2 regions of the Clostridium sp. 'White wine YQ' genome follow, and region 1 is predicted to be linked to the other one. Evidence: a T-box and tRNA genes for the amino acid it is inferred to sense, from the RefSeq annotation. Region 1 holds a T-box; the other holds one or more tRNA genes.

The links. The T-box of region 1 lies ahead of serS (serine--tRNA ligase). A T-box ahead of a tRNA ligase gene usually reads a tRNA of that ligase, here a tRNA-Ser.
Region 2: it encodes a tRNA-Ser, which carries the amino acid that the T-box ahead of serS (serine--tRNA ligase) is inferred to sense. The anticodon was not compared.

What each region holds. Positions count from the first base shown of each region.
Region 1 is NZ_JAQYUU010000001.1:1,822,365-1,838,656, forward strand. It holds gene PTZ02_RS09175 (sugar ABC transporter substrate-binding protein) at 17-1,231, opposite strand; gene PTZ02_RS09180 (helix-turn-helix domain-containing protein) at 1,410-2,084, shown strand; gene PTZ02_RS09185 (GNAT family N-acetyltransferase) at 2,118-2,666, opposite strand; gene PTZ02_RS09190 (helix-turn-helix transcriptional regulator) at 2,736-3,659, opposite strand; gene PTZ02_RS09195 (flavodoxin family protein) at 3,793-4,428, opposite strand; gene PTZ02_RS09200 (winged helix-turn-helix transcriptional regulator) at 4,619-4,960, shown strand; gene PTZ02_RS09205 (sensor histidine kinase) at 4,993-6,096, opposite strand; gene PTZ02_RS09210 (response regulator transcription factor) at 6,086-6,781, opposite strand; gene PTZ02_RS09215 (M15 family metallopeptidase) at 6,810-7,520, opposite strand; gene PTZ02_RS09220 (glycoside hydrolase family 64 protein) at 7,896-9,653, shown strand; gene serS (serine--tRNA ligase) at 9,723-11,000, opposite strand; T-box leader at 11,068-11,274, opposite strand; gene PTZ02_RS09230 ((deoxy)nucleoside triphosphate pyrophosphohydrolase) at 11,538-11,930, shown strand; gene PTZ02_RS09235 (Crp/Fnr family transcriptional regulator) at 12,011-12,691, opposite strand; gene PTZ02_RS09240 (YjjG family noncanonical pyrimidine nucleotidase) at 12,807-13,490, shown strand; gene PTZ02_RS09245 (fibronectin type III domain-containing protein) at 13,545-16,292, opposite strand, start outside.
Region 2 is NZ_JAQYUU010000009.1:385-16,676, forward strand. It holds tRNA gene PTZ02_RS17285 (tRNA-Ala) at 1-43, shown strand, start outside; gene PTZ02_RS17290 (HD domain-containing protein) at 199-708, shown strand; gene PTZ02_RS17295 (transcription repressor NadR) at 720-1,232, shown strand; gene PTZ02_RS17300 (UPF0182 family protein) at 1,248-3,899, shown strand; gene PTZ02_RS17305 (NAD(P)/FAD-dependent oxidoreductase) at 3,951-5,348, shown strand; gene PTZ02_RS17310 (DUF1667 domain-containing protein) at 5,362-5,598, shown strand; gene PTZ02_RS17315 (CPBP family intramembrane glutamic endopeptidase) at 5,716-6,606, shown strand; tRNA gene PTZ02_RS17320 (tRNA-Ser) at 6,677-6,767, shown strand; tRNA gene PTZ02_RS17325 (tRNA-Ser) at 6,799-6,889, shown strand; tRNA gene PTZ02_RS17330 (tRNA-Ser) at 6,994-7,084, shown strand; tRNA gene PTZ02_RS17335 (tRNA-Ser) at 7,116-7,206, shown strand; tRNA gene PTZ02_RS17340 (tRNA-Ser) at 7,311-7,401, shown strand; tRNA gene PTZ02_RS17345 (tRNA-Ser) at 7,430-7,520, shown strand; tRNA gene PTZ02_RS17350 (tRNA-Ser) at 7,625-7,715, shown strand; tRNA gene PTZ02_RS17355 (tRNA-Ser) at 7,744-7,834, shown strand; gene PTZ02_RS17360 (GNAT family N-acetyltransferase) at 7,935-8,456, shown strand; gene treP (PTS system trehalose-specific EIIBC component) at 8,642-10,081, shown strand; gene treC (alpha,alpha-phosphotrehalase) at 10,185-11,849, shown strand; gene treR (trehalose operon repressor) at 11,885-12,592, shown strand; gene addB (helicase-exonuclease AddAB subunit AddB) at 12,712-16,173, shown strand; gene addA (helicase-exonuclease AddAB subunit AddA) at 16,176-16,292, shown strand, end outside.

The DNA.
Region 1 (16,292 bases):
AAATATCTATTTATGATTACTTGCTTACTTCTACTGCATCTTTAACTGCCTTTTGAATATCTTTTGCAACAACCTTTGGATCTTCTCCACCTAAGATTCTTTGTATATTCTTAACTGGATCCCATATTGCTTGTGTTTCAGATACATTAGGCATTGGTACAGCATATGCTGTTTGTGCTATAAATCCTTGGGTATATTCATTATTCTTAACTATATCTTTATTTAATTCTGATTTTAGTACTGGTATTCTGTTACCTGTTGTATATAAATCTTCTCCGCTATTTTTAATTAAGTATTTCATTAATGACCAAGAATCATCTTTGTTATTTGATTTACTACTAACAAAGGCAGCCTGTACTCCCAAAAAGGACTTTATATTTTTTCCATCAAGTGTTGGAATTGCTGTTACTCCAAAATTAACTCCAGCATCTTTAAATCCTGCAACATCCCATGGTCCACCAATATAAAAAACTGCATCTCCTGACTTAAAGGAATTATTTGCGATATCCTGAGTAATATCTGCTGGCATAAATTTATCTTTTTGAACTAAGTCTTGAAGGAATTGATATGCCTTAATAGCTCCTTCATTGTCAAAACCTAAGTTAGTTACATCAAGTTTTCCATTTCCACCACCAAATACATAGCCTCCTTCTGTTTGCATAAAGGCAGCTGTATAATAAAAATCATTTATAGGAAATTGGAAACCACTTTTTCCATATGCCTTTGCCTGTGTAATTAGTTCTTCCATAGTTTTTGGTACAGTTTTTACCTTATCCTTGTTATAAAATAGTGCATAGGTTTCCATAGATATAGGAACTCCATATGCTTTTCCATCATATGAAACTGCATCCCATATGTTCTTTCCTACATAATCGTCTCTATTAACTAAGTCACTTGGAACTTCTTCTAATAAACCAGCTTTTTGAAAGGTACCTAAATTGTTATGTGCAAGTCCAAATAGCATATCTGGACCTTTTGAAGAGTTTGCAGCTGTCAAGAATTCTTGATATCCAGAATCATCTTTAACCACCTTAACTTTTTTATTATTTTCCTTTGCCCACTTTTGAGCAATTTCATCAACTTTAGCCACTTCATTATCCATTAAATTAGACCAGACAACAATTTCTTTTTCATCACTTGTTTTAGTGGAGCCTTGTCCACATCCATATAATAAACTAGTTCCCATAACAACGGTTAACATACCTGCAATAAACTTTACTTTTTTATTCATTATATCCCTCCAAATTTATGACTATAACTTAACGATAACGATTGCAATCTTTATGATTTTATTATACTTATTTAAATCTACCTAATTTGTTTATAATTAATATTTTTAGTCTTTTTTGTATGTTATTTATTTTTACTATATAATTAAATTGACAATAATTAGAGAGGAATAGTTTTTTATGTATGATGCATACGAATCGGATGAGTATTTTTTTAATAATGATGCAGTATTTTTAATTGAGAATAAAGATAGAGAGAAGCTTATTAATTTAACACTAGAAAAGCATAAAAATGAGCTTTTAGAAAATATATCCCCGGTGACTAAGCGAAATGACCTTTTAATTTGGAATGTACTTTTTGCAAGAGAAGTGATTACCAATGGTACCTCTAAGCAATATTTGCACACTTTATATAATAAATTCTATAAGCAAATACAAGAAACCTCAAAACTATCTGCCTTGCAAAAGATAGAACTAGATATGATTAATTCTTACTTTGATATATTAATTAATTACCTAGAACTTAAAGATAATCTAGTAATAAATAAGATAATTGGATACCTTTATTATCACATAGAGGACAAGGTCTCCTTAGAAAATATAGCTTCTGATTTAAAATTATCAGTTGGATATATATCTAATACCTTTAAAAAGAATATTGGAATAACTATTATGAGATATTTTAAACAGGTAAAAATAGACCGTGCCAAGGTTTTATTAGTAACTACTGATAAAAGCGTATTAGAAATTTCTACACTACTTTGTTTTTGCGATCAAGGAAATTTTTCAAAGACTTTTAAATCTATTGTAGGCATGACTCCATTAGACTATAGAAATTCTTCTTCTTTAAAATAAAAGAGGGAAATTAAAAATTCCCCTCTTCTTATTTTACCTTATATAGTAGTCATTATATGGCAGAATAGCCTTATCTTCTAATCTTTCAAACCCCTTATTATTTAATGCTAAAATCCTTTCTCTAGCATCAGGAATAGCTTTAGTAATAATATTCTCTACTTCAAAAGCCTCACATAAATTATTAATAACTATATCTAATATGTCTGTAATAAGTTCTTCTTTTTCATATTTTGAAGCAAGATCAAGTCTTAACACCCCTACTTTAGAAATATCTTTATAGGATACTTTCCTATCATAGAACTCAATAGTTCCAATAGCTTTATACCTCTGTTTATCTACAATGGAAAAGCGTACGTAGTATTTATCTTTATATTGATCAATCCAAAACTTAATACATTCCTTCATTTCTTCTAACGTTTTATAAAAGAAATCACTTGTACAATTATCGCTATTAAAAAATTTAAAGGCATTAAGATCTGAATAGCATTCTAATAAATCTTCAGCATCCTTCTCCTCCACCATTCTAAAAATAAACTTTTCACTTTCGTAAACTGGACATTTTTCATAAATTGAATAACTCATAAAACTCCTCCTTTTTATTTACTATGCTTTAATTATAAAAAAGGATATGCGACAACAAGATGACGTATATTATTCATAAACTCCAATAATTTCCTTAGCTTTTATTATAAATTCATCTCTTAATTCTTCTGGTTCAAGTATCTTAATTTTGTTACTGTAGCTTAGAAGTATTCCCTTCCACCCTATTTCAGTACTTGGTATTCTAAAGCTCAATATAAAATCCTTATTTTCAAGTTCTTCAATATTTCCCTTTGGAAAATATTCCTCTATTGAAACACGTATTTCTTTTTTGCAGAGTATTTTTACATCCATATAAATTCTATTATCCTGCTTTTCATACTCCTCTAATAATTTATTAATGTTTTCATGCTTTATAGAAAAGAAACCTGTTATTTCTTTTAGATTTCTCATTCTCACTAACTTATATAATCTATAATCTTTTTTATCTCTAGAGTATCCAAACATATACCAGGAATACCATTTAAATATTATTGCTAAAGGCTCAACTAACTTTAAAGATTTATCCCCATAGGAGTTTGTATATTTAAATTCTATAATACGTTCTTCTTTTATTGCATTATCAATTATTTTCACGTATTCATCTACGTAGTTACCTTCTCTAGAGGTGCTAAGATCTAGCTTTATTTGGGGTTTAATATCTACATTTCTCTTAGTTATGCTTAATAATTTTTCTAAAGTATCTTCAAGTTTATCATTTCTATAGGCTGATTTCATTCCCTCTAAGGCTGTAGTAATATATTGATAATCCTCCGAACTCGTTATCTGTTTTTCTAATCTAAAGGTATCCTCAATTGAATATCCACCATTTACTCCATGTAATGAAATAATAGGTATTCCAGCTAAGCATAAACTCTCAATGTCTCGTTGTATTGTTCTCGTTGAAACTTCGAATTTCTTTGCTAATATGGTTGCACTTACAGTATTATGATTTAATAAGTATATGACAATTCCAAGTAATCTATCTATTTTCATATTTTCACTCTTTCACATAATATTTATGTAAATTATACCATAAATAAAAGGACGCTTTGTCTACATATTAATGCAAACAAAACGTCCTATTGGTTATCTATAGATAACCAACTTCAACTATTGATTATCGATACTATCTTATAAAGTTTGTAAATACTTTATTTTCTCTTTTACTCTCTTCTAACGTATCTTTTCCTGCTTCAGAAATCTTTAATAGTAGTGCCATATTCTTTCCCAGTACTCTCATGATTTGCATTCCTTCTTCATCTTGAGTAGCTTCTCCTGGTGCTGTGCCATGTACCACATTCCAATAGTTTGATGAAGGCATTAACATTTCTGAGTAGTTAAGATAGTTATTTAACTGATTAAATACTGGAACTCCTCCTGATCTTCTTACTGCAACAACGCTTGCCCCTACTTTATGTCTAAGCATTCCATTATTAACTGATGTTACATAAAATGCACGATCTAAGAAGGATTTCATAGTTCCCGCTATTGCTGAATAATGTGTAGGAGAACCTATAATTATTCCATCTGCTTCCTTCATTTTTTGAATCCATTCATTAACTTGGTCATTTTGAACTACGCATTTCTCATTCATATTTCTCGCGCAGCCACCACAAGCTAAACATCCACGTATTACTTTATTTCCTACATGGACAATCTCCACCTCTATATTTTCCTTTTCTAATTCTTTTGCTACAGCTTTTATTGCCTCATAAGTATTTCCATTTTCTCTTGGGCTTCCATTAAATGCAACAACTTTCATAAATATATACCTCCAATATTTTTGTTCATGTGCTCATTATATGACTCCATATACTAACCCACAAGTACGCACTTTTTTGTTAGTCTCTTACTTTTTGGTAAGATTTATTGTGTTATTTATCATTATCTTATATTATTAAATTGAAAATATTTTTAGCTTTAAATAAATCAATCTAAAGGATGGTACTTAAATGATAGAATTTAATGGTAGAGAATATATATGTTTATTAGATTTTGCTATGGATTTAATTAGAGGTAAATGGAAGGCTGTTTTACTATGCCATCTATATAATGGACCTAGAAGATTCTTAGAACTTCAAAGAATAACTAGCGGAATAAGTCAAAAGGTCTTAAACGAAAAGCTTAAAGAACTTGAAAATGATGGACTAATAGACAAGGAAGTTTTTGCTGAGATCCCACCTAAGGTTGAGTACTTCCTAACTTCTAAAGGAAAAGACTTAACTAGCATTATTAAGGAAATTGAGGGTTGGTCAATAAAGTATTATCCCGAATTAGATAATAAATGTGAATAGAGACGTTTTATTTAATAAAACGTCTCTAAAAGTTATATTAATGGTAACTTAACTTCAAATATAGTCTTTTCATTATCGCTATAAGCTGTTATAGTTCCTCCATGTAATTCAATTATGTTTTTGGTTATAGCAAGCCCGAGTCCTGATCCTCCTATTTTACTATTTCTTGATTTTTCTACTCTATAGAATCTATCAAATATATATGGTAAATCAATTGGAGATATTGCTTGCCCGTAGTTAATTACTTGAACCACAGCCTTATCCTCTTCTAATTTTGTAACTACATCAACATATAACCCATCTTTTCCATACTTAATTGCATTTGTAAGTAAATTTTCAAAGGCTCTAACTAGTTTTCCAGAATCAGCATCTACTATTAATTTATCTTCTGAAAACCTAACTCTTGATTGCATTTTTGCATTTTTAAACTGATATTCAAAATATGCAACTACCTGCCCTAGTAACTCTACTAAATTTATTTCTTCTTTTTCTAAATTAATGGTATTGTTTTGCATTTTAGTAAGTTCAAATAAATCATTTATAAGTAAATTTAGTCCTTTGGCTTTCTCATAGGCTATGTTAGCATAGTATCTTAGTTTTAATTCATCCTTATATTTATCGCTATCAATAATTTCTAAGTATCCTATTATTGAAGTTAATGGAGTTCTTAAATCATGAGATACATTGGTTATTAAATCACTTTTAGTCTGTTGAGCTTTTCTTTCTTCAATTGTTATTTCCTTTAATTGCTTCGATATGCTGTTAATATTATTTACTAAATTTTTAAAATCCCCACTAGAATTAACTGTAATCAGTCTATCTAGATCTCCATTTGCCATTGTTTCTGTTTCATCTATTATAGCTGCTAAGCTCCTATTTTTTCTATAGGTTATAATAAAATAAGTTACTGCAAATACAATTATACCCAAAAATATTTTAGTATTTTCTCTAAACAAGATATATCTAAGATATGCCCATATATCCCAAATGCTAAGTTTACCTTCATTTGTTACGTTATTATACGATAAAATCACTATTTTTCTAGTTATTCCGTATATAATATATGTTATTAACGCCGATATACCAATATCAGCTAAGGATAATAAATAATGTTTATATAATCTACTATTTCTCAATTTTATATCCAACTCCCCATACAGTGTGAATTACTTTATTTCCTTCCATATTCTGCTCTAATTTATCCCTTAGCCTACTCATATGTACCATTACTGTATTATTAGACTGAAAGTATTTTTCTTTCCATACCTTTTCGAATATCTCTTCTGCGCTAAATACCCTTCCTCTATTAGTAGCTAAAAGATATAGGATTTCAAATTCTCTTGCTGTTAGTGATATTTCTTCTCCAGCTTCATTGGTTACCTTATGCTTACTCTTATCTATAATCATAGATTCAATTCTAATTATATCCTCTTCAGTCTGCATTTTAGCGTTAAAGAAATATGCTCTTCTAAGTAATGCTCTTACTCTAACAATTAGTTCTAAATGATTAAATGGCTTACAAACATAATCATCTGCACCAGTCATAATTCCTTGAATTCTATCCATATCTTCAACCTTCGCACTTAACATTAAAATTGGCATATTATATTTTTCTCTAACACGTTTGCATACCTCAAGTCCATCCATTCCAGGCATCATTATATCCAATACTAATAAATCTATTTTTTCTCTAATTAATATTTCTAAAGCCTCTACACCGTTACTTGCTTTAAGAACATTAAAACCTTCATTTGTAAGATTTATTTCTAATAAATTTCTTATTTCTTTTTCATCATCTACCACAAGAATATTGTTATTCATTTTACCCTCCAACTTTGATAATGTATAATTATTTTTCCAAATATTCTTCTAATGTAATTCCCTTATCATGAATATATTTAGCTGCATCTTTTCCAACATATCTAATATGCCATGGTTCATACTCAATACCTGTAATATATTTCTTTCCATAAGGATATCTTATTATAAATCCAAACTTATAACAATTCTTATCAAGCCAAATTGCTTCTTTTGTTCCCTTTACAAAGCTTTGCTTCTGATTTGTTACATCTATGCATAATCCGGTTTGATGTTCACTGGAACCTGGTCTTGCTACATATGAATCTGCTATGTTTTCTCCTTGTGATTTCACTCTGCTGTTATATGTGTTTTCCTGGGATTTATAAGATCTATATCCTGAATTACCAAGAAGGATTATGCCATCTTTTCTTGCTTCCTTAAATAATTCTTCTAGTGGCTCTTTAACAATCTTAGCAATGTGCTTTTCCTCATTACTTGTCCCTTGAACAAATGTTATATTTGGGATAGTTAAATCCTTAGGCTGAAAGTTTTTATCCAGTTCATTTTCTTCATTAACTAATACTAGTTTATCATCTTCAGTATTATTTTCTAGGGTTTCTACTTTATTTTCTTTACTAAAATTCGATACACTTTCCTTTATATCTGCACCTTTAGGATCTGATTCTTTATGCTCAAACATGTACCAAAACCCACAAATTATAATTACTAATACTATAAATCTTTTAATTACTTTTTTCATGTCTTACTCCTCTTTTTCTGAACTCGTATTTTCTAATGAATTCATTGTAGAAGAGAGACTTTACATCCCTTATAAGAAATTCTTACGAAATCTTAAGTTTGAAATAAATCAATAATCAAATAATAGCTCTTCCAAAATTGTCACAATATTCTTGAAATTTATAGTAAATTATTGAATATTATGGTAAAATATTTTAAACTACATAACATTACTAAAATTTATCATTTAATTTCATTCTCAACTTTTATCTGCTTAAATCAACGGTGTAGAAATTTGATTTTAGTAGGAGGATTTGGTATGAATTACACGGGATTTACCTAGTTTGTGAAATATACTTTTTTTCATAAGTTTATGAAAATTTTAGGAGGGTATGTAATGTTTAAAAAAGCTTTAAGACTATGTTTAGTTTTCGTATTTCTTTGTACAACCATGTTTAAAATTAATGTTCATGCAGCCGACTATACTTATGGTGTAGATGTCTCAGGTTCTACTGCTACAATATGGTTTAAATCTACTGTAAATACTTCCTGGGTTGATGTTCATTATAAAGTTAATTCAGGAGCTCAGCAAAATCTTAGAATGACTTATAATAGCAGTGCTTCAAGGTATGAGCAAACTGTTACAGTGGCATATGGTAATATCATCGATTACTCTTTCACTTATAACAATGGAACTCCTGCTTATGATACAAGCTGGTATAGTTATACTGTTGGCTCGTCTACTAATCCAACTACCGGAGTTACCTTCTATCAAGATATATCTTATGGTGGTGCATCAAAGACTTTAAGTTTAGGGAATTATACTCTATCACAGTTAAATGCAGCTGGAATCCCTGATAACTGGATGTCTTCATTAAAAATTCCAAGTGGATGGACTGTTGAAGTATATGATGGAGATAATTTTACTGGAACAAAATGGTCCTATACCTCAAGTTCAGATTGGGTTGGAACTGATGCAAATGATAAAATGACTTCTGTGAAGATTTACACAGGTTCCTCTTCTACTGAACCTCCACAAAAATCCGGATTTGTAACCCTACAAGTTAAGAATAATACCAATGGTAAATATTCAGATAATCAGATTTACTGGGCAATTGTTGGACAAGACCCTGTAACTAAGCAATTTGTTCATGTTGATTTAAATGGAAATCTTATTCCTATGTCACTAAGTGATAATGATGCAGCAGGTCACTTAACTAAAACTACCCCAGATGGTACTTTTAACTACACAAATTACTTCACCAAAGTGAGTGATCGAAATTATGCATTTGTTCCAAAAATGATAGGTGCAAGAATGTATATAAGCTATGGCGAGCCTCTTTATATAAGAATTAATCAAGCAGCTGACGGATTAATCGGCTATGCTGGACCTAACCTAGCAAACACATCAGACCCAAATAAAGGCATTATGTTTGAATGGTCTGAATTTGCATGGACTAGTAGTGGTTTTTGGATTAATAATACAAGAGTTGATCAATTCTGCTTCCCATATAATATACAATTAGTTGGCCAAAGTGGATATAATAGGACAAATGGTGATATTGGAACAAGAGCAGAACTTATGAGTGCTTTCCAGAATTTTGTACCAAATGAATTTAAGTCACTAGTTCATTCTGATAGAATTTATGCTCCCGCATCTGGGCTTGGTACTTTTGCAGCATCAAAAGCAAATGCTCACTATTTTGATAGTTATATTAATGATGTTTATAACTACTATACAACTCACGAATTAACCTTTAATTGTGACCGAGGAACTTATAGTGGTCATGTTGTAGGTACCGATTTTGTATTTAATAAAAATGGTGGAGCTTATAATCTTTATATCCATGGAAAACCTACGACTCAAGAAGTATTGTTAGGTAATGGTATATTAGATGGGGGAAATGATGATGAAAAAGCAATTAAGACTCAAATATGTGCAGCATTTAATAGACATGTAATGCTTGATCCTGCACATTGGAATAACTCAAGCTACTTCTATCAAGCAGCTCCTGCAAATTACTATGCAGCTTTTTGGCATCAACATTCTTATGAAAACAGAGCATATGGTTTCTGCTATGATGATGCATTTGACTTTAGTAGCACACTTCAAGTAACAGATCCTAAGTATGCAATAATTAATGTAGGCTGGTAATAAAATAAATGGACATTTTGTTTGTCATTTAAGACAAACAAAATGTCCTTCTTTATTCTTATAATTTTATTATTTAATTACAGTCATTCCACCCATATATGGTTGTAATGCAACTGGAATGTTTACTGAGCCATCTTCATTTAAGTTATTTTCTAAGAAAGCTATAAGCATTCTTGGTGGAGCAACTACTGTATTATTTAATGTGTGTGCAAAGTACTTACCATTATCACCATCTACACGTATTTTTAATCTACGTGCTTGAGCATCACCTAAGTTTGAACAACTTCCTACTTCAAAATATTTCTTTTGTCTTGGAGACCAAGCTTCTACGTCAACTGATTTAACCTTTAAGTCTGCTAAATCCCCTGAACAACATTCTAAAGTTCTAACTGGTATATCTAATGAACGGAATAAATCTACTGTATCCTTCCATAGCTTATCATACCACTTCATGCTGTCTTCTGGTTTACATACAACAATCATTTCTTGTTTTTCAAATTGGTGAATTCTATATACTCCTCTTTCTTCTATACCATGTGCTCCTTTTTCTTTTCTAAAGCAAGGAGAATAACTAGTTAAAGTATGAGGTAATGAACTTTCTGGTAATATTGTATCGATATATTTACCTATCATTGAATGCTCACTAGTACCGATTAAATATAAATCTTCTCCTTCAATCTTATACATCATTGCATCCATTTCAGCAAAACTCATAACACCAGTTACAACTTCGCTTCTAATCATGAAAGGTGGTATACAATATGTGAATCCTCTATCTATCATAAAATCTCTTGCGTAAGAAATTACTGCTGAGTGAAGTCTTGCTATATTACCCATTAAGTAATAGAATCCGCTTCCAGCAACCTTTCTTGCACTGTCTAAGTCTATTCCACTTAACTTTTCCATAATTTCAGTATGGTATGGAATTTCAAATTCTGGTACCTTTGGCTCTCCAAACTTTTCTAATTCTACATTTTCACTATCATCTTTTCCTATTGGAACACTTGGATCGATTATGTTTGGTATTACCATCATAATCTCTTTAACTTTTTTATCTAATTCACTTTCTTTCGTTGCAAGTTCAGCTAAGTGTTCAGATTCAGCATTAACTTTCTTCTTAAGTTCTTCTGCTTCCTCTCTCTTACCTTGTGCCATTAATCCGCCAATCTGCTTAGAAATCTTGTTTCTATCAGCTCTTAATGCCTCTGCCTCTTGCTTTGCATTTCTAAGCTCAATATCTAAAGCAATTACTTCATCAACTAATCCAAGTTTACTCTCTTGGAATTTATTTTTTATATTTTGCTTTACTATCTCTGGATTTTCTCTTACAAATTTTAAATCTAACATGCTCTTCCTCCTAAATAAAATATATAATAATTACTTTTGAAAAATAAAAAAACTCCATCCCATATAATAATGGGACGGAGATAATCCGCGTTGCCACCCAAATTGCTGGATAAAATTATAGCCAGCCGCTCAACAAAGTAGGATAAAGGGTACTAACCTTTCGATTCATCATCGACAGCTCCAAAAGTGGAAAGATTTAACCTTTCACCGATTCGCACCAACCATCGGCTCTCTTAAGAAATTTATAAATCGTAGTTTTTATCATCGCTGTTTATATTTCATTATGCTTAATTATATATTTTTTTATACTTAATTTCAAGTATAAACTAACTTTAGTTTTTTTAACCATAAATAAATTATAAAATACTTTAAATATTAATTGCCTATATTTAAACTTCACCTTATAATAAATTTTATTGAAATATAGTCGATATTATATATAGTACAAAAAAGCGTTGTTAATATTTGAAATTTTGACATAGAATAAAAAGTTTTACTTTTTAGATTTCATTTTACAATACATATAGAGGTGATTACATGAAAAAGATAATAACAGTTATTGGAGCAATTATTGAAAATGAAAATAATGAAATACTTTGTGCACTTAGATCGCCCAAGATGTCCCTTCCTAACCACTGGGAGTTTCCTTCAGGAAAGCTAGAAAAAGGAGAAGGATATAAGGAAGCAGTAGAAAGAGAAATAAAGGAGCAACTAAACTGCTCTATTGAATTTATAAATGTAGTTAAATATAACACTCAGGATTATCAGGATTTTATGATGACATTAGTTACAGTTAAATGTAAGCTAGTATCTGGAATTCCAATTTCCAAAGAACACTCTAAGCTTCTATGGTTAAATAAAGAATATTTACCTTCGTTAAAATGGATTAATGCAAATATTCCTACTGTTGATTTACTAGCAGTTCAGTAGCAATATAAATCTGTAAATTAAAAAGATAAAGCATCTCTGATTTCTTCAAAGTGATGCTTTATCTTAATGCCCAATCTTATCTACTTATATAGGTTTTTAGATAATTCTCTTAACCTCTCTTCATCTAATATAAATATTTTTTTATCCTCACATCTTATAATCGCTTTTTCTTCAAGTTCATTAAAGGTTCTACTTAAATGTCTATAGGTAGTACCTAAAAATTGAGCTATTTCCTTAAATGATGAGTTTAAAACTATATACTCTTTATTCTCTATATATTCAACCAAGTAGCTTGCTAACCTATTTATGAGGGGATATATGAAGTTATATGAGCTATTATTAATGGTTGCATCTAACTTTTCACTTAATGAATTAATTAGATGATGCAAAAAGTTTAAGTTATTATAGTACTCCTCTCGAAGAATCTTTGCAGGTATTGCTATTAAGTAGGCTTCTGATATGGTTTCTACATCACAGCGTATAGGAATATTTTCAAACAATTCAATATCACCAATGGTTTTAAGCGGGCTGTAGAACTTTAAAAACATAGATTTTCCATTCTCAAATAGATATGATATCTTAATTTTTCCTTCCACAAGTAAATAGTAGTACTCAAGTTTCTCTTGAGCTTCTAAAATTAATTCTCCATTTTCGTAAAAATGGAGTTCTGAATAATTAATTATATTTTCATCAAATAAATTTTCTATATCATATTTATTAAAATACTTCTCTATAAGGTTTTTATCATAAATTCTCTTCATAATTCCTCCAAAACAGGACACATGTCCTATTACAATTTATATAAATATGGTAACTTATGAATTACCACATGTAAAGCATGGTATAATTATAGAAACAACTTAAATGGAGGATACTATGAAATACGAAGTTATATTATTTGATGCAGATGATACTTTATTTGATTTTAAAAAATCTGAAAACAATGCTTTTAAAAACACAATGATTCAGTTTGATATAAACTATGATGAAGATTATCATTTAAAAGTGTATAAAGAAATTAACAAAGCCTTATGGGATGAATTCGAAAAGGGAAATATTACTCAAGAAAAACTAAAGATAGAAAGATTTAAAAGATTATCAGATAAAATAGGTGTTAAATTTGATGAATCTGAATTTGCTGATTCCTATGTAAAAAACTTAGCTAATGAATCCCATTTATATGAGGAAAGTATCCCTCTTGTAGAAGAACTTCACAAAAATTATAAACTTGTTATGGTTACTAATGGGCTTACTGATGTTCAAGATAGAAGAATTAGAAAATCTCCTATTGCGAAATATTTTGAAAATATCGTAATCTCTGAAGAAGTGAAAGCTTCAAAACCTGATTCTAAGATATTCGAAGTTGCTTTAAATTCTATAAAATATTTTGATAAGAGCAAAGTAATTATGATAGGTGATAGTTTAACTTCTGACATAAAGGGTGGATTAAACTTTGGAGTTGATACCTGTTGGTTTAATCCAGCTAAAACCAAAAATGTATCAAATATTAATCCTACTTATGAAATTACTACATTAAAGGATATTAAAAGAATACTTTAAAACAAAGAGGATGCTATGTTTGTCACGTACGACAAACACAGCATCCTTTAATTATTATTCTTGTGAAGCTTTCTTTCTTCTTAAAGTTACTCCACCTACTGTTGCCATTGCACCGATTAGCAATAAAATCGAAGCATCAATTGGTGAACCTGTCTTAGGAAGATCTGATGCAGCAGTGTCTTCAGTTTTTTCCTTTAAGTTAGCTATAGCATCTTGTAGAGCCTTTAATGCGACATCTACATCTGTCTGCTTAGCATCCTTATTGTCTAGAACTGTTTTTGCACTAGTTAAAGCATCTTGGAATGCCTTCCAGCTACTATCAGTATATTTTCCTTGTGATTTATCATTATTGTCATTATATAATTTTACTAATGCAGATCTATCTACAGTTACTACTGGTACTTCTGCTAAATTAGTTATAGCATCTTGTAGTGTCTTTAAGGCAGCATCTACATCTGCTTGCACTGCATCTTCGTTATCTAGAACTGTCTTTGCATTAGTTAATGCACCTTGGAATTCCTTCCAGCTGCTATCTGTATATTTTCCTTGTGATTTATCTTTATTGTCATTATATAATTTTTCTAGTACAGATTTATCAACTGGAGCTTTTGCTTGTAAATCTTTGATAGCTTTATCAAGTGAATTATAAGCATTTCCAAGAGTTGTTGCAGTTGCAGTATTATCGTTTAGAAGAGCCTTAATATCATTTAAAGCCTTTACTAATACTGACCAACTTTCTGGAGTATAGTCTTTTTTATTTAAAGCATTTGCTTTACCAACTAATGTTGGAATATAGAATCTCCAGTCTTCTACAGAATTTGTAGGCTCTGTCCCTTGCTTAGTATATTTTACTGGAGTTTCACCTTTTGTATCTAATAATGTTGCAATACCATTTTTGTATTCAAGAAGATTTTCTTTTGCATAGCCTTTTCCGCCTTTACCAGTGCTTGTTGCATTACCAGTTCCATTTACTATACTGTTAACTCCAACAAGTGGGCCATCTGAGGCACCTAATTCAACTATACATGCATCTTGAATAGTTACATTTTCTTTATTTGGAACTTCTATTGCATTATCCATAAAGATGCTTGCACCATTAGTATTAATGAATACATCATATACACCTAAACCAACAGCTAAGTGGTTATTAACCCTATTAGATACCTTATATGAAGCGTATCCTTTAACAGTACCATCATGACTCATCCATCCTTCTTGGGATTGTGGATCATATGGTGTTTCTGATTGATAGAAGTATAGACGACCATTTTCACCGTTCCATATTGTTTGGTATTCATTAAAATGTTCAACGAACATTCCATACATTGTAGCATTATTACCATTTACAACTAAACCATTTCTTGCAGTATTTCTATCCCAAGCAACACCTGCACCATGGTCTGCTCTCCATACCCAGAAGTGATCACCTATTACATCATTACTGTTAATTTCAACAGTTGTATCAACATTAACATTTACATCCTTAAATCCTCCAATACGGAAGTATAAGTCTGATAAGGATATTGGATTATTACTATGATCTTTATCGCTGCCTTTTTGACCAACTTGAAGCATATTTGTTGAGCTATAATATGCATCAAATAAAAGTCCAGCAACAATTACACCTGACTGGTCATCAACTAGCATTGCAGCCTTTTCATTTTTAGGTACAAGAGTTGCAAGTCCAGTTCCTAGAATGATTGTGTTAGCATTCTTTACATGAAGTGGTTCTGTTAATTCATATATACCAGGTGTAAAGAATAGGTTCTTTCCTGAATCTAATGCAGCATTTAGTGTTTCAGCTGTATCTACACCTTCTTTAGCAATATAGAACTTACTAATATCCAATGATTGGCCACTTCCCATATTGTCTTTTGACCAAGAAATTCCTGAACTATCTTTTTTAAGATCAGGTACAAATACCTTGTATTCTCCGTCATCACCTAAATATAGGAATGGTTTTTCTCTAACGATTGGGGTCTTATCAATTGTTGTATATGGATTCCCCGGATTCTTGTCCCAGTTACTCTTTGGAGCATTAGTATCTCCTTGGAATACTCCGTTCCAGTTTACTCCATACCATCCTCCAGTTAAATCACTATTTCTAGAGTACCATTGTTGTTGAGTGTATGAACCAACATTCTTTGAAAATGCACTATCTGCAACAAAGCCGCCACTTGCCCATCCATAATTCCAGTCAAATTGAGTAGTACGTTCAACATTCATTCTTCTAAGAGGTGCAGCTTGTGAAACTGCCCAAGGCATTTTGTCATCAGGGTTAACCTCTGCAGATACTGTAAAGTTTTCAGCAGTACGCCAGAATGTTTGTGTCGCATTATTATTTGGTAAGCATGCTGGAGTAGATAGATTTTGAATTTTTGTATCTAATGGTGTTTTTCCTAGTCCAGCTATTTGAGTGTAGAAACCAATATTTAATAATCCTGCATCATTATAGTTTCCTGGCTTAAAATATAAACCATAACGATTAGGAATGAATTGGCCTTGGAATGTTGTATTATCATGAATTGCATTTACTTCTTGTCCTATTGCATTCATATTATCATATTTAGCGTTATAGAAAATCATGTTATTTCCAAACATCTTAGTTTCTAATGAAGTGATATTTGAATAATCACTTGTACCATATTCATTAACTGAAGTTATCTTATAATAGTTTTCATACTTAGAAGCATTTGGATTTGTATCTATATAGCTTGCTTCTGTAGTTTCATCTATTTTTTCAAAGTTACCAAACTTTCCACCTGCACGATAAATTTCAAATTTGCTTACACTTGGATCAGC
Region 2 (16,292 bases), on a different contig from region 1:
TGCACGCAGGGGGTCAAGAGTTCGAATCTCTTTATCTCCACCAAAGAGAACCGTAAACATAAAGTTTACGGTTTTTTTTATTATATAAAAAGTTATTATTATAAAAACAACAATGTGAAAATATAGAAATTAGCTTTTAAATGTATTAGAATGTGATTATACGCTTATAATGTAAGATAAAAGTGAGAGGAGATAAGAATGTTTTATAGGATAAAGCAATTTATGTGGGCAATAGAATCTATCTATAAAGATATTGATGATGAATATATAAAAAAATACTTAGATGAAGATGAAAAAAGATTATTTCAGCTATTAAAGAAATCTGATAAACAGCATAGTATAAGGGTAGCAAAAGATGCATTAGAGTATATTGAAGATTCAAATAATGTCATACAAAACTTAGATAAAGAGAAAATTGTTAAAATTGCTTTATTACACGATATTGGTAAAATTGAGAGGCCATTAAATGTAATTGAGAAATCACTTATAGTTATCTTGGATAAAGTTACAAGTGGAAAGATAAGTAGATATAGTAATTTCAAAATAATAGATATATATTATAATCACCCAGAAAAAGGGTATGAGATATTAAAGCTAAATAAAAAATACGATGTAGAATTCCTTAAAGTGATAGAAGAACATCATCATAAAATAAAAACATCAAATGAAATATTAGAAATAATTAAATATTGTGATAATAAAAATTAATGAGGTGGAATATGAATAGTGAAGATAGAAGAAAGGAAATTGTTAATTATATAGTAAATAGCAAAAGTCCATTAAAAGGCAGCGAAATAGCTAAAATATTTGGGGTAACTAGGCAAGTAATAGTAAAAGATATAGCGATAATAAGAGCAGCTGGAAGCAATATTGTCGCAACTCCAGAGGGATATATTATGAATAAGGAGAATTCTAGATATAGGAGAATTTTAGCTCTATGTCATAATTCAAGTGAAATGACAAATGAATTAGAGATAGTAATAAAGTATGGAGGAATGATTGAAGATGTAATTATTGAACATCCTATTTATGGTGAGCTTAAAGGAAATCTAATGATAAGAAATTTAAATGATTTAAATAACTTTCTTGATAAGTATAAGAAGTTTAAGGCAAAACCTTTATCAGCTCTAACAGAAGGAATTCACTTGCATACTATTTCAACAGAAAATAAAGAAGATATGGATATGATTATAAGGGACTTAGAGAAAGTAGGCTATTTGCTAAAAGATTAATACGGGGTGAAATTTATGAGAAATAAGAAATTGGCAGTATTTATTCTTATTTTAATTCTAATAATGAGCGTACTTCTATTCTCAGCTAAGTTAATTATAAATATAGAATGGTTTATAGAGTTAGGTTACATTAAGTTATATTTTACTAGATTAATTTCAATAGTTGAGATATTGATTCCACTTTTCTTTATATGTTTTATTATTATAAGTTTATTTAGTAAAAGGCTTCTTAATAATATTAAAAGTGAAATAGACGAAAATGGTTTGAAAAAGATAAAAAAAGGTGTTTTAATAGCAAATATAATAATCTCTTTTCTAATTTCTATATATACATCTACTAAGTATTGGTATGAGATAGTTTTATTCTCGAATTCAGTTAGTTTTAACTATAGAGAACCAATATTTAATTTAGATGCTTCTTTTTATGTGTTTAAGCTCCCATTACTTAAAATATTTAGCAATTTTTTAATAGAAGTAATAATAATTACTACTTTATTTTCAATTTGTTTTTATACGTTAGTATCAATAAAAAAATATTTTATAAATAATAAATTCAAATCATTTAAGCAATTATTAGATTATCTTAAAGAGTTTTCAAAAAAGCAGATAGGAATACTTTTACCTATATTTCTTGTGCTTATTTCAATAAAATATGTAGTAAAATGCTTTGATTTACTATATAGCAATAGAGGAGCTTCATTTGGGGCAAGTTATACAGATATAAATATTACTCTGTTGTTTTATAAAATTATTATTGTAATAGCTATAATTTCATCTATTATTACTTATTTTTGTATAAGGAAAAATAAGTTTAAAATATCAATGTATCCATTTATTCTTGTGCTTTTTTTTATGATTTTAGAACCTGTTACTTATAAAGTAGTCTATAAAGTTATGGTAAAGCCAAATGAAATGGAATATGAGAGTAAATATATAGGTTATAATATAGACGCGACAACTAGAGCTTTTAATATAAATAATATGAATATAAAAAGTTATGAACCTCAAGCTAATTTGAATTCAGAAAAAATAAGTAGAAATCAAGAAACAATTTCAAACTTAAAAATTAATTCCCCATCTCCAGTTCTAAACTTTTATAATCAAGTTCAAGAAATTAGAAGTTATTACTACTTTAATGACATAGATACTGATAGATACAATATAGATGGAAAGTATACTCAAGTGTTTATATCCCCAAGAGAAATAAGTACTGATTCAATGAATACATGGCAAAATAAGCATTTGATTTATACTCATGGGTACGGAGTAACTATGAGCAGGGTTAATAAGGTTACAGAAGAAGGACAACCAGATTTTGTAATGAAAAATATACCTTTAGATAATTTATCTAATATATTATTAAAAAACCCAAGGATTTATTATGGTGAAGCAAAAAATGAATATGCTATAGTAGATACATCTCAAGAAGAATTTGATTATCCTAGCGAAAAGGAACAAGCTTCTTATAAGTATGATGATAAAGGTGGAATAAAATTAAATATTTTTAATAGATTAATTTTTAGTTTGGCTGAAAAAGATCCCAAAATAGTTTTTTCAGGAGCAATAAATAATGACAGTAAGATTCTTATAAATAGAAACATTATTGAAAGGGTAAGTAAAATAGCTCCATTTTTAACTTATGATGATGACCCATATATAGTAATAAGTGGGGGAAGGTTATATTGGATTATTGATGCATATACAACATCAGAAAGTTTCCCTTACTCGGAACCTCATGATGGGATTAATTATATAAGAAATTCAGTTAAAGTAACTATAGATGCCTCATCAGGAGAAACAAATTACTACATTGTAGATAATTCAGATCCAATAATTCAAAGTTATTCAAAGATATTCAAAGGATTATTTAAGGATAAGAATGATATTCCTTCGGGGCTCAAAGAACATTTGAAATATCCTAAAAAGATATTTAACTTACAATGCGAAGTATTATCAAAATATCATACTACTGATCCAAAGGAATTTTTTACATCAGAAGATGTTTGGGAGATTTCAAGCAATTTAAGTGCTTTGTCAGGTCAGCAGAGCACTAATGAAGGGTTATATCTTCTTACAAGTTTACCAGGAGAAAATAAGCAGCAAATGATGCTTTTTGATTATTTCAATGTAAAAAATAAACCTAATATGGTATCAATGATTAGTGTAAAGATGGATGAGAGTGATTATGGAAAAATTACTTTATTTAAGTTCCCAGCAGATAAAACTATTTATGGACCTTATTTATTTAAAAATCAAATTTTACAGGACCCAGATATATCTAAGGAATTATCTTTATGGGAAGGAAAAGGTTCAAAAGTCGAATATGGTGAGACAGTAATACTCCCAGTAGAAGAATCTTTACTATATTTGCTTCCTATATATTTAAAGGCAGATGTGGATAAAACTATACCTGAGATGAAAAAGATAATTTTATCAGATGGTAAAAGAATAGTTATAGAAGATAATATAGAAAATGGATTAAAGAAGCTTTTTGATTATAAAGGACAGACAAGTAAAATAGAAAAAATAAATGAAAATAGTCAGCTAACAAAGGAAATAAAAGAATTGTATAATAAAGCTATGGATGCACAAACAAAAGGAAATTGGGCTGAATATGGAGAATATATTAAAAAGCTTGGTGAAGATATAAATAAGCTTAAAGAATAAGTGTGATATAATTAAATAGATAATGAAATAAAGTACGTTGAGGTTAAAAAAATGGATTATGATATATTAATACTAGGTGGTGGAATTATTGGTTGTTCCATTGCCTATGAACTTTCAAAATATAATCTGAATATAGCATTAATTGAAAAAGATTATGATATTGCAGATGATTTATCCTTTATTAATACAGCTATAATTTATGATGGAGCTGAATGTTCAAATGATTTAATGTCATCCCTAGAGAATATGGGAAATAGCTTAATTGAGGAAGTAGCAACTAAATTTAATGTTCCATTTAAAAGAATAGGATCAATTAGAATAGCACAAACAGATGTTGCAGTTGATAAGCTATATAAAATGTATGATAGAGCTAAAAGAAGAGGAATAAAGGATATACATCTTATAGATGAAGAGCATATAAAAGAAGTCGAACCTAACTTAAATATTCCTGTGAAAAAGGCATTGTATTCTCAAAATACAGCAGTAATAAGTCCTTATGATTTAGCTTTAGCCTATGCAGAAGTGGCAGCTGATAATGGAGTAATATTTAGATTAGAGGAAGATGTAGTAGATATTAAAAAGCTGTCTAAGGGTTTTAGAGTAACTACAAGCAAGAATAAGTTCACGTGCAAAGTTGTTGTTAATACAATACCTGGAGAACAATATAACTTAAATCCTACAAATGAGAAAGAAACTAAAATTGATAAGAAATTATATTATCTTTTAGTAGATGATAGTTTTAAAGAATGTAATGATACACTAGTAATTAATGAAAGAGAAGAGAGTAACGGGTTTGTATTTCAAACACCAACACTTTCATTAGGAACATTAGTTGCTGTAAAGAGTGATGTAGCATTATCCTATGAAGAACTTATAAAAACCTCAAATAGTATATTACCTAACTTAAGTAAGAGGGATATAAATTACATGTTTTCTGATGAGTTTAATGTAGACTCAATGTTAATCGATGAAAGTGAAATATCAAAGGGATACATTAATGTTACAGGTGATCATTATGGAGAAGTAACAATAGCTCCTGCTCTGTCTCAAATACTTTGTGAGTCGTTAGTTAATAATTTAAAATGTACTTTAAAGAGGGATTTTATAGATAAGAGAAGAGAGTACTTTAGATTTAGAGAATTATCAGATGAGCAAAAGAATGAGTTAATTAAAATAGATGATAGATATGGTAATGTAGTTTGCCTGTGCAATACTATTACTGAAGGAGAAATTGTTGATGCAATAAGAAGACCATTAGGTGCTAGAACAGTTGAAGGAATTAAAAGAAGAACAGGTGCTACTTTTGGAAACTGTCATGGATCTTATTGTATAGATAAGGTTATAAATATATTAGCAAGGGAAATGGATAAAAAACTTACCGATATTGTTGAGGATTCAAAAAATTCTAATCTTCTGGTATCAAGAATAAAAGAATTTGATGAGGTTTAGTGAGGATTTATAAATGGGAAGGAAAGATATTTTTACAAGTGTTGTAAGAACAAAAGATAATAGCAAGCATAAATTAATTCCAGTAAGAAGTAGCGAAGAAATAGATATAGAGTTATGGCAAGAATTATCTAAGATGCTTAGCAGAATTTATGCAAATACACCGATAAAGTGTGGAGATGTAATATGCTCTAATATCTTAAATACAGGAATTGATATCATATGTACTAAAAGTATAAAAAAAGAAATTTAGTTATAATATAAGATTATCGTTAAGATAATCTTTTTTTTATGTAATTTATTCTACAATCCAAAGTCTGATAATATTTATTTAAATATGTATTATAAATATTTTGGAATGGAGGTAAGAATGGAGTATTTGTTTAGCAATGAAAATAGCATATTTAAGCAAGTACAAAAACAAAAAACGCTACCAATTATATTAGTATTATTGATACCAATTTTTATTGAAGTAATAAGTGAATTTCTTTCAATAGTTATAGCACATAAATTTATTTTAGGTAAATTTATTCTGGCTGATATTAATCCAATTTATTTACTAATTAGTAGAGTCATTGTAATAGGGTTGTATATAATACTAGTTTTATTTATTGAAAAGCGGAAGATTCAAGAGATTGGATTTAAAATAAATAAAGGATTCTTTAATAGATATTTGTTTGGAATACTTATTGGTTTATTAATGATGAGCGTTATTACTGTAATAATAGTTATGTCAGGAAATGCACAAATATATAAAGGTAAATTATCATCAAAATTAATACCATCATTCATTATTCTTATATTTGCTTGGCTCATTCAGGGCGCATCAGAAGAAGTAATGATGAGAGGATATATGATGCCTGTTATTGGGAAGAAGTATAATGTGTTAATTGCCATTATAATAACCTCATGTTATTTTGCATTTCTGCACTTAGCTAATAATGGGATAGATAGGCTTTCAATAATAAATCTTATTCTTTTTGGTATCTTTGCAGCATTTTATACAATTTATACTGAGGATATTTGGGGTATATGTGCTATACATAGTGCTTGGAATATGGCCCAAGGAAATTTATATGGTTTTTTAGTAAGTGGAAATCCAATAATGGTGGGCAGTATCTTTAATACCCTTAGTAATACTAAAAATATAATAAATGGTGCAGCCTTTGGCCCCGAAGGAGGGTTAGTTGTTACAATAGTACTAATTATATCTATTTTAATAGTTACATTTCTAGCTAAAAAGAAACATAAAACAATTTAAATAAAAAATAGATAAAATGTTGTTGACAATTGATAAGGTGCTTGATATAATACTAATTGTTCTGATAAACGGAGAGATGGTCGAGTTGGTTTAAGGCACCGGTCTTGAAAACCGGCGTACCTTCACGGGTACCTAGGGTTCGAATCCCTATCTCTCCGCCATTTTTTTATATAAAAATAATTATTTTAGCCTGGAGAAGTACTCAAGTGGCTAAAGAGGCGCCCCTGCTAAGGGTGTAGGTCGGGCAACCGGCGCGCGGGTTCAAATCCCGCCTTCTCCGCCAAAACATCTAGATTAAATCTAGGTGTTTTTTTGATTATGTATATAATTACAAATAGCTATTGACTATTTAAGAATAGGTTGATATAATAAATTTTGTGTTAATTAGGAGAGATGGTCGAGTTGGTTTAAGGCACCGGTCTTGAAAACCGGCGTACCTTCACGGGTACCTAGGGTTCGAATCCCTATCTCTCCGCCATTTTTTTATATAAAAATAATTATTTTAGCCTGGAGAAGTACTCAAGTGGCTAAAGAGGCGCCCCTGCTAAGGGTGTAGGTCGGGCAACCGGCGCGCGGGTTCAAATCCCGCCTTCTCCGCCAAAACATCTAGATTAAATCTAGGTGTTTTTTTGATTATGTATATAATTACAAATAGCTATTGACTATTTAAGAATAGGTTGATATAATAAATTTTGTGTTAATTAGGAGAGATGGTCGAGTTGGTTTAAGGCACCGGTCTTGAAAACCGGCGTACCTTCACGGGTACCTAGGGTTCGAATCCCTATCTCTCCGCCATTTTTATAAAAATAATTATTTTTAGCCTGGAGAAGTACTCAAGTGGCTAAAGAGGCGCCCCTGCTAAGGGTGTAGGTCGGGCAACCGGCGCGCGGGTTCAAATCCCGCCTTCTCCGCCAAAACATCTAGATTAAATCTAGGTGTTTTTTTGATTATGTATATAATTACAAATAGCTATTGACTATTTAAGAATAGGTTGATATAATAAATTTTGTGTTAATTAGGAGAGATGGTCGAGTTGGTTTAAGGCACCGGTCTTGAAAACCGGCGTACCTTCACGGGTACCTAGGGTTCGAATCCCTATCTCTCCGCCATTTTTATAAAAATAATTATTTTTAGCCTGGAGAAGTACTCAAGTGGCTAAAGAGGCGCCCCTGCTAAGGGTGTAGGTCGGGCAACCGGCGCGCGGGTTCAAATCCCGCCTTCTCCGCCAAAATAGAACGATATAATCGTTCTATTTTTTTTTGTCTAAAACATAATATAGTAGTATATAATAATTATAGATTACTTATTTTGACAGGGGGTAAGTTAAGATGTTGAAGGGTGCAATGGTATATCTAAAAGCTATTGAAAGGAAGGATATGAACATAATATATAATATTTGTTCAGAAGAAGAGGTAAGATTATATGATGGTGGTGGAATGGAACTACCCCCATATAAGGATATAATGAAGAATTTTGATAAGTTCATGACTATTGAAAGAAAAAGTCTTACAATAATAAATGAAAAAGGTGTAATAATAGGATACATTAGTTATAAAGAACTTCAAAATACAGTTGGAGTATATGATATAGGAATAACCATTGGGAGCAGATTTTGGGGAAGAGGTTATGGAAAGGATTCTGTAAGAACATTAATTAAATATTTATTTGAGACTCAATCAGCTCATAGAATTGAATTAGAGGTAGTGGCTAACAATGAAAGAGCTATTAATTGTTATAGGGCATGTGGATTTATAGAGGAAGGTAGAAAAAGAGAAAAGTATTATAATAATGAAAAATATTATGATACATTAGTGATGAGTATATTAAAAAAGGAGTATAGAAGTCATTAAGATTAGCGAAAAAGCCGATTTTAATGGCTTTTTCTAAATTAAAAAATAAATTTTGAAAACGTATTGACTAAGCTTGTACGTACAACTATAATGTAAATATAAAGAACTTGTACGTATAGGTATTAAATGATAATGTTTACTAAAATTTATCAGGTTACAAAAATATTGTGGGGGGAATAACAATCATGGGAAAATTCAAAAGTGACGCAGAGCAATTACTTAAGTTAGTTGGTGGAAAATTAAACATATCAGCAGTAACCCATTGTGCAACACGAATGCGCTTTGTACTTGCTGATCCAAAGGTAGCTGATGTTAAGGCTATAGAGGCACTTAAGAGTGTTAAAGGTACATTTACACAAGCAGGTCAATTCCAAGTAATAATAGGAAATGAGGTTCCAACATTCTATAATGAATTTGTAGCTGTTGCTGGAATTGATGGAGTTAGTAAAGATGAAGTAAAGGCTGCAGCAAAAGGTAATATGAGCTTTATTCAAAGACTACTTGCAGGACTAGCAGAAATCTTCACACCACTTATACCAGCATTGGTAGTTGGAGGTTTGATATTAGGTTTCCGTAATGTAATTGGAGATATTAAATTATTAGAACATGGGACAAAGACTATAGTAGAAGTATCTCAATTCTGGGCAGGAGTACATTCATTCTTATGGTTAATTGGTGAAGCAATATTTCATTTCTTACCAGTAGGTATAACATGGTCTATTTCTAAGAAAATGGGCACAACTCAAATTTTAGGTATTATATTAGGTATTACATTAGTTTCACCTCAATTATTAAATGCATATGGAGTAGCAGGCGCAAAAGAAATTCCATTTTGGGATTTTGGATTTGCTAAAGTTCAAATGATAGGTTATCAAGCTCAGGTTATACCAGCAATGTTAGCAGGATTCTTATTAGCGTTCTTAGAGACAAGATTACGTAAGGTAGTTCCAGAATATATATCAATGATAGTAGTACCATTCTTTGCATTGGTTCCTACAGTATTGATTGCACATACAATTTTAGGACCAATAGGCTGGAAGATAGGATCAGCAATCTCATTTGTTGTTTATACAGGTTTAACTTCAAGCTTAAAATGGTTATTTGCAGCACTTTTTGGTTTTGCTTATGCACCATTAGTTATTACTGGATTACATCACATGACCAATGCAATAGACATGCAACTTGTAGCTGAATTTGGCGGAACAAACTTATGGCCAATGATTGCATTATCTAATATTGCACAAGGTTCAGCAGTTTTAGGTATGATATTTGTAAATAGAAAAGATGAGGATGAAAAACAAGTATCAATACCAGCATGTATATCATGTTATCTAGGAGTAACTGAACCAGCAATGTTTGGTATTAACTTAAAATATGTATATCCATTCTTATGTGCAATGACAGGATCTGCACTTGCAGCAGTTGTTTCTGTTGGATCTGGAGTAATGGCTAACTCTATAGGTGTTGGAGGACTTCCAGGAATACTATCAATAAAACCTCAATTTATGGCAGTGTTTGCAATATCAATGTTAATTGCAATAGTAGTTCCATTTGTATTAACAGTATTTATAAGTAAAAGAAAAGCAGCAGCAGTATTAGCAGGAAACGAAGTAGCAGCTAAATAAGATAAATAATATTAACGGGGTTAATCTAAAGACCTTATCATTAATGGTTTTTGAATTGACCTCGTTAAGAAATTTATGACATTGTAAAGAGGGGATGTTTTATATGAAGGATTTCAAGAAAAGTGTAGTCTATCAAATTTATCCAAAATCCTTTAGTGATTCAAATGGAGATGGTTTTGGAGATATAAAAGGTGTAACTGATAGATTGGACTATTTGCAGAATTTAGGAGTAGATTATATATGGCTAACACCTTTTTTCATATCTCCTCAAAGGGATAATGGTTATGATGTAGCAGATTATAAAAATATAGATCCAAGATTCGGAACTATGGAGGATTTTGAGGAGCTTGCATCAGAAGCTAAAAAAAGAAACATAGATATAATGTTAGATATGGTATTTAATCATACTTCTACTGAACATGAATGGTTTAAGAAAGCCATAAGTGGAGATAAGAAATATAAAGACTACTACATTTTTAAAGCACCAGTCAATGGGCAAGAACCAACGAATTGGATTTCAAAATTTGGTGGTTCTGCATGGCAGTATGTAGAAAAGTTTGATGAATATTATTTACATCTTTATGATAAAACTCAAGCTGATTTAAACTGGGAAAATCCAGAGGTAAGAAATGAAATATATGATATAGCTAATTACTGGATTGAAAAAGGAGTGAAAGGCTTTAGACTTGATGTTGTTAATCTATTATCTAAACCAGAAGTACTTGAAAATGATTATGAAGGTGATGGACGAAGATTCTATACTGATGGACCTAAAATACATGAGTATTTAAAGGAATTAAATAGAGAAAGCTTCGGTAAGCATAGAGATGTATTAACTGTTGGAGAAATGTCATCAACATCAATTGATAATTGTATTAAATATTCAAATCCAAAGGAAGAAGAACTATCCATGGTATTTAATTTTCACCACTTAAAGGTTGATTATAAAGATGGTGAGAAATGGACACTAATGGACTTTGATTTCTTTGAGTTAAAAAATTTGCTTAACACTTGGCAAATAGGAATGGAAGAAGGAGATGGGTGGAACGCGCTTTTTTGGTGTAACCATGACCAACCGCGTATAGTTTCTAGATTTGGAGATGATAAAAAGTATCCAAAAGAATCTGCTAAGATGTTAGCAACTACCCTACATATGCTAAGAGGGACTCCTTATATTTACCAAGGTGAAGAGGTCGGAATGACTAATGCTTATTTCGATAATATTGATGATTACAGAGATGTAGAATCGATAAACTATTATAATATTTTAAAGAGTAATGGTAAAAGTGAAGAAGAAATTATTAAGATTCTTCAAGCTAAATCAAGAGATAACTCTAGAACGCCAATGCAATGGAATGATGATAAATATTGTGGTTTTACAAAAGGGCTTCCGTGGATACCAATAGGAAAAAATAAAACCATAAATGTTGAAGCTGCACTTAGGGATGAAAGTTCGGTATATTATCATTATAAGAAGTTAATAGAATTAAGAAAAAGTTATGATATCATAGCTTACGGAAGTTATGAACCTTTATTATTAGATAATGATAGAGTCTTTGCCTATACAAGGAGTTATAAAAATCAACTTTTAGTTGTATTAAGTAATTTTTATGATAAAGAAATAGCAATGGATTTAAGCAAAGAGTTAGACATAGAAGGATATAATACTAAAAATATATTGATATCTAATTATAAGGATTCAATATTAGAAATGAATAGTATATTACTTAGACCTTATGAATCAGTAGCATACCTTCTTGAGAAGTAGAAGAGTACATGATAAAATATTTATGGTGATTGAAAATGAATAGTAAATATTTTACATTGTATAATAAAATTGTTGAAGAAATTGAAAATGGGACTTTGGATCATGGTTCAAAACTACCCTCAGAAAGTGAATATATGGATAAATTTAATATATCTAGGGATACGGTAAGAAAGGCTCTAAACATGTTAGAGCAGAATGGATATATTAATAAGGTAAAGGGTAAAGGATCTTTTGTGCTAGATATTAATAGACACAATTTTTCAGTGTCTGGATTGATTAGTTTTAAGGAAATGTCTGAAAAAATGGGTGAAAAAACTAGAACATATGTAAAAGAACTTGAACTTATAGATGGAGATGATTTCCTTAGAAAGAAACTTAACACTGAGGATAAGATTTGGAAAGTCTTTAGAGTAAGAGAAATAGGTAATAAAAGAATAATATTAGATAAAGATTATTTAAATAGTGCCTATGTAGATGAATTAACTAAGGAAATATGTGAAGACTCCATATATAATTATTTAGAAAATGAATTAGGTCTTAAAATTGGATTTGCTAAAAAAGAGATAACAGTTCAGCCATGCTCAGATGAAGATAGAAAGTATCTTAATGTAAAAGGATTTGATATGATGGTTGTAGTAGATACTGTAGTGTATTTACAAGATGGAACATTATTTCAATATACGCAATCAAGACATAGACCAGATAAGTTTAAGTTTGTAGATTTTGCTAGAAGAAACTATTAAATAAATATTATTTATATTTATGAGAATATTAGGGTGTATCGAAATTATTTTGATACGCCCTGTTTTTTATATATAATTAGAATATAATGTAGAGGAATTATTTAAAAGGAGAGACGCTTATGGGCATTAAGTTTATATATGGAAGAGCTGGAGTTGGTAAGAGCTATTTTTGTCTTCAATCTATTAAAAAGAGAATTGATGAAAAAAAAGAAGGAAAATTTATATTAATAGTACCAGAGCAATTTACTTTTAGAACTGAAAGTAATCTTCTTAAGTTTGCCACAGAAAAAGCTTTGTTACAAACTGAAGTGTTGAGCTTCAAGAGAATGGCCCATAGAGTATTTTCAGAGTGTGGCGGAGCTTCAATCATTAAGATAAATGAGTCTGGAAGAAGTATGATAATATATAAGGTTCTCCAGGAATTAGATAAAGAATTAAAGATATTCAATAAAGTCTCAAAACAAAATGGATTTATTGAGGTAATATCAACACTAATAACTGAATTTAAGAAATATAATGTAACTCCAGAAATACTAGAGGATTTATCAAAGTCCTTAGAGGAAAAGGATACAGAACTAAAATACAAACTTGAGGATTTAAAACTGATATATTCAAAGTTTGATACTTATCTGCATGAGAATTACATTGATAGTGATGATGAGCTTACAATGCTTTCAGAGAAGTTATCTGGGTGCACTATATATGATAAAACAGAGATTTGGATAGATGAGTTTACAACATTTACTCCTCAACAATATGAAGTAATAAAGATATTAGCTAAGAAAGCCAAGAATGTTTACATAACTTTAGTTGGAGAGCAATGGAATAACTTAGATGATATTGATAATACTGATTTATTTAACGTAACAAAGAATACTGAAAAGAGAATTCTTAGATTAATGGAGGAGAATAGAATTCCTTTTGATGGAGTAATTGACTTAAATAATGGAGTTCCGTATAGATTAAGAAATTCGGAAGAGTTAGCTCATTTAGAGAGATACTTTTATTCATATCCTTTTAAGGCATACTCAAAAGAAAATAAAGATTTAACAATATATAAAGCAGCTAATAGTTATGAAGAGGTTGAAGAAATTGCTAAAAATATTAAAGAATTAGTTAGAGATAAAGGATATAGATATAAGGATATTTCTTTAGTGTGTAGGAATATTGAGGACTATGAGAAAATAACTGCTGTTATATTTAATGAATATGAAATTCCATATTATATTGATAAGAAAAAAGATATATTAAATAATCCATTTGTTATTTTAATTACATCATTATTTGAACTACAAAATAAAAATTGGAATTATGAGAGTATGTTTAAATATCTAAAAACAGGATTAACAGGCATAGATAAAAGCTACATTGATATAATAGAAAACTATGTATTAGCTAATGGAATTAAGAAGGCTAATTGGCTTTCAGAAGATGAATGGGAGTACTATCCATTAAGCTTTGGAGAAACCACTGAGGAAGATCTCAAAATGAAGGTATTAATTAATGAGATAAGAGATGAGATAAGAACGCCTTTAATTAATTTCTATAAAAAAACTAATGGGAAAAGGACAGTTAGAGAATTTTGCGAAGGAGTTTATGATTTTCTAATAGAAATTAAAGCAATAGATACAGTGAAAAGCTGGATAGATAAGTTTTCAGAAAGAGGACTTAAGGAAAGGGAAAAAGAATATTCACAAATTGTTTCAATAGTAATGGAGGTTTTAGATCAAGCGGTTCAAGTTATGTCCCAGGAAAAGATGGATCTAAAGAAGTTCTCTATAATCATTAATGGAGGATTTGAAAAATATGAGCTAGGATTAATACCATTATCATTAGATGAAGTTACAATAGGGGATATTGCAAGGGTTAGAAGTAAGGAAGTTAAGATATTATTTTTAGTTGGAGTAAATGATGGAGTTATACCTGCTGCTATAAAAGATGAGGGAATATTATCTGATAAAGATAGAGATACCATGAAAAATAGAGGTATTCCACTAGCTTCTGACACAAAAGCTAAAGCATTCGAAGAGCAATTATTAGTGTATACTGCATTATCATTTGCTAGTGAAAAGTTAATAATTAGTTATCCTATGGCTGATTTTGAAGGAAAATCCCTTAGAGCATCCATAATAATACCTAGACTTAAAAAGATTTTTCCAAAGCTTATTGAAGAAAGTGATATTAGTAGAAATCAAGAAAAATATAATAAAGTTATATCTCCAACACCAACCTTCAATAATATGATAGAGGCTTTAAGAAGAAATTACGATGATGAAGAAGTAGAGGAATATTGGGGTGAGGTTTATAATTGGTATAAAAATCATGAAGAATGGCATCAAAAAGCCCAAAACGTTGAGAGAGCTTTATCGTATACCAATATGGAAGATAACATAGATGAAGACAAGGTTAGAAAACTATATTCCACTAGAAATGGAAGAATGATGTTTTCTGTTTCAAGGCTAGAGAAATATGCCCAATGTCCTTTTTCTTACTATGTTCAATATGGCCTAAAGGCAAAGGATAGAAAAATATATGAATTTTCAGCTCCAGATTTAGGATCATTTATGCATGAAATTTTAGATGGTTTTACCAATTACGTTAAAAATGAAAAGCTTAATTGGAGCGAATTGAATAAGGAAAGATGCAAACAAATAGTTTCTATTTTAGTTGATAAGAAATTAGAAGAAAATCAAGGGTTTATATTAAATAGTTCAAAAAGATATAAGTATTTTACAGATAGATTTAAGAGAATTTTATCAAAATCAGTTTCAGCAGTTTCAGAGCACATGAAAAGAAGTACCTTTGAAATATATAAAAATGAGTTTGAATTCTCAAGCTTTAAGGATGCAGAGCCAATAAAAATAAAGGTGAATGATGGAGAAGAGGTTTTCTTAGTAGGTAGAGTAGATAGGGTTGATGTGGCTGAAATAGATGGAGAAAGTTATATAAGAGTCATAGACTATAAGTCTGGAAGTAAAAAATTTGATTTAACTAAACTTTATCATGGGCTGCAAATTCAGCTTTTAGTATACTTAGATGCATTGATTAAAAACTCTAAATACTTTTTAAATAAAAACACTTTGCCTGGAGCTATTTTATACTTTAGAATAGATGATCCACTAATTTCAGTTGATAAAAGAATAACTGAAGAAGAAATAGAGAAGAAAGTATTATCTTCATTTAAGATGGATGGGTTAGTTTTAAAGGATCCTAAGATAATTAAAGCTATGGATGATGATCCAGGACTATACTCAGTAGTTATTCCAGCAGGAATAAAGAAGGATGGAGAGGTATCATCAAGTAGTTCAGTAGCGACAGAAGAGCAATTTGAGGTTTTAAGAAATTATGTTAACCATAAAATTAAAGAGTTATGTTCAGAAATGCTTAAAGGAAATATAAAGATAAATCCAGCAAAGGAAAGTACATTTACTTATTGCGAGTTTTGTGACTATTCATCAGTATGTCAGTTCGATCCTAACCTTAAAGATAACAAGTATAAGTTAATTAAGCTTAAAAAGAAGGATGAGGTTTGGGAAGATATGAATAAGGTGATTAATTCAGAAGAGAAAGGAGGGGAATAGAAATGGCAACAAAGTGGACCAGTGAGCAACTTATGGCTATTGATACTAGAGGATGTAATTTATTAGTTGCAGCAGCAGCAGGTTCAGGGAAGACTGCTGTACTAGTTGAAAGAATAATA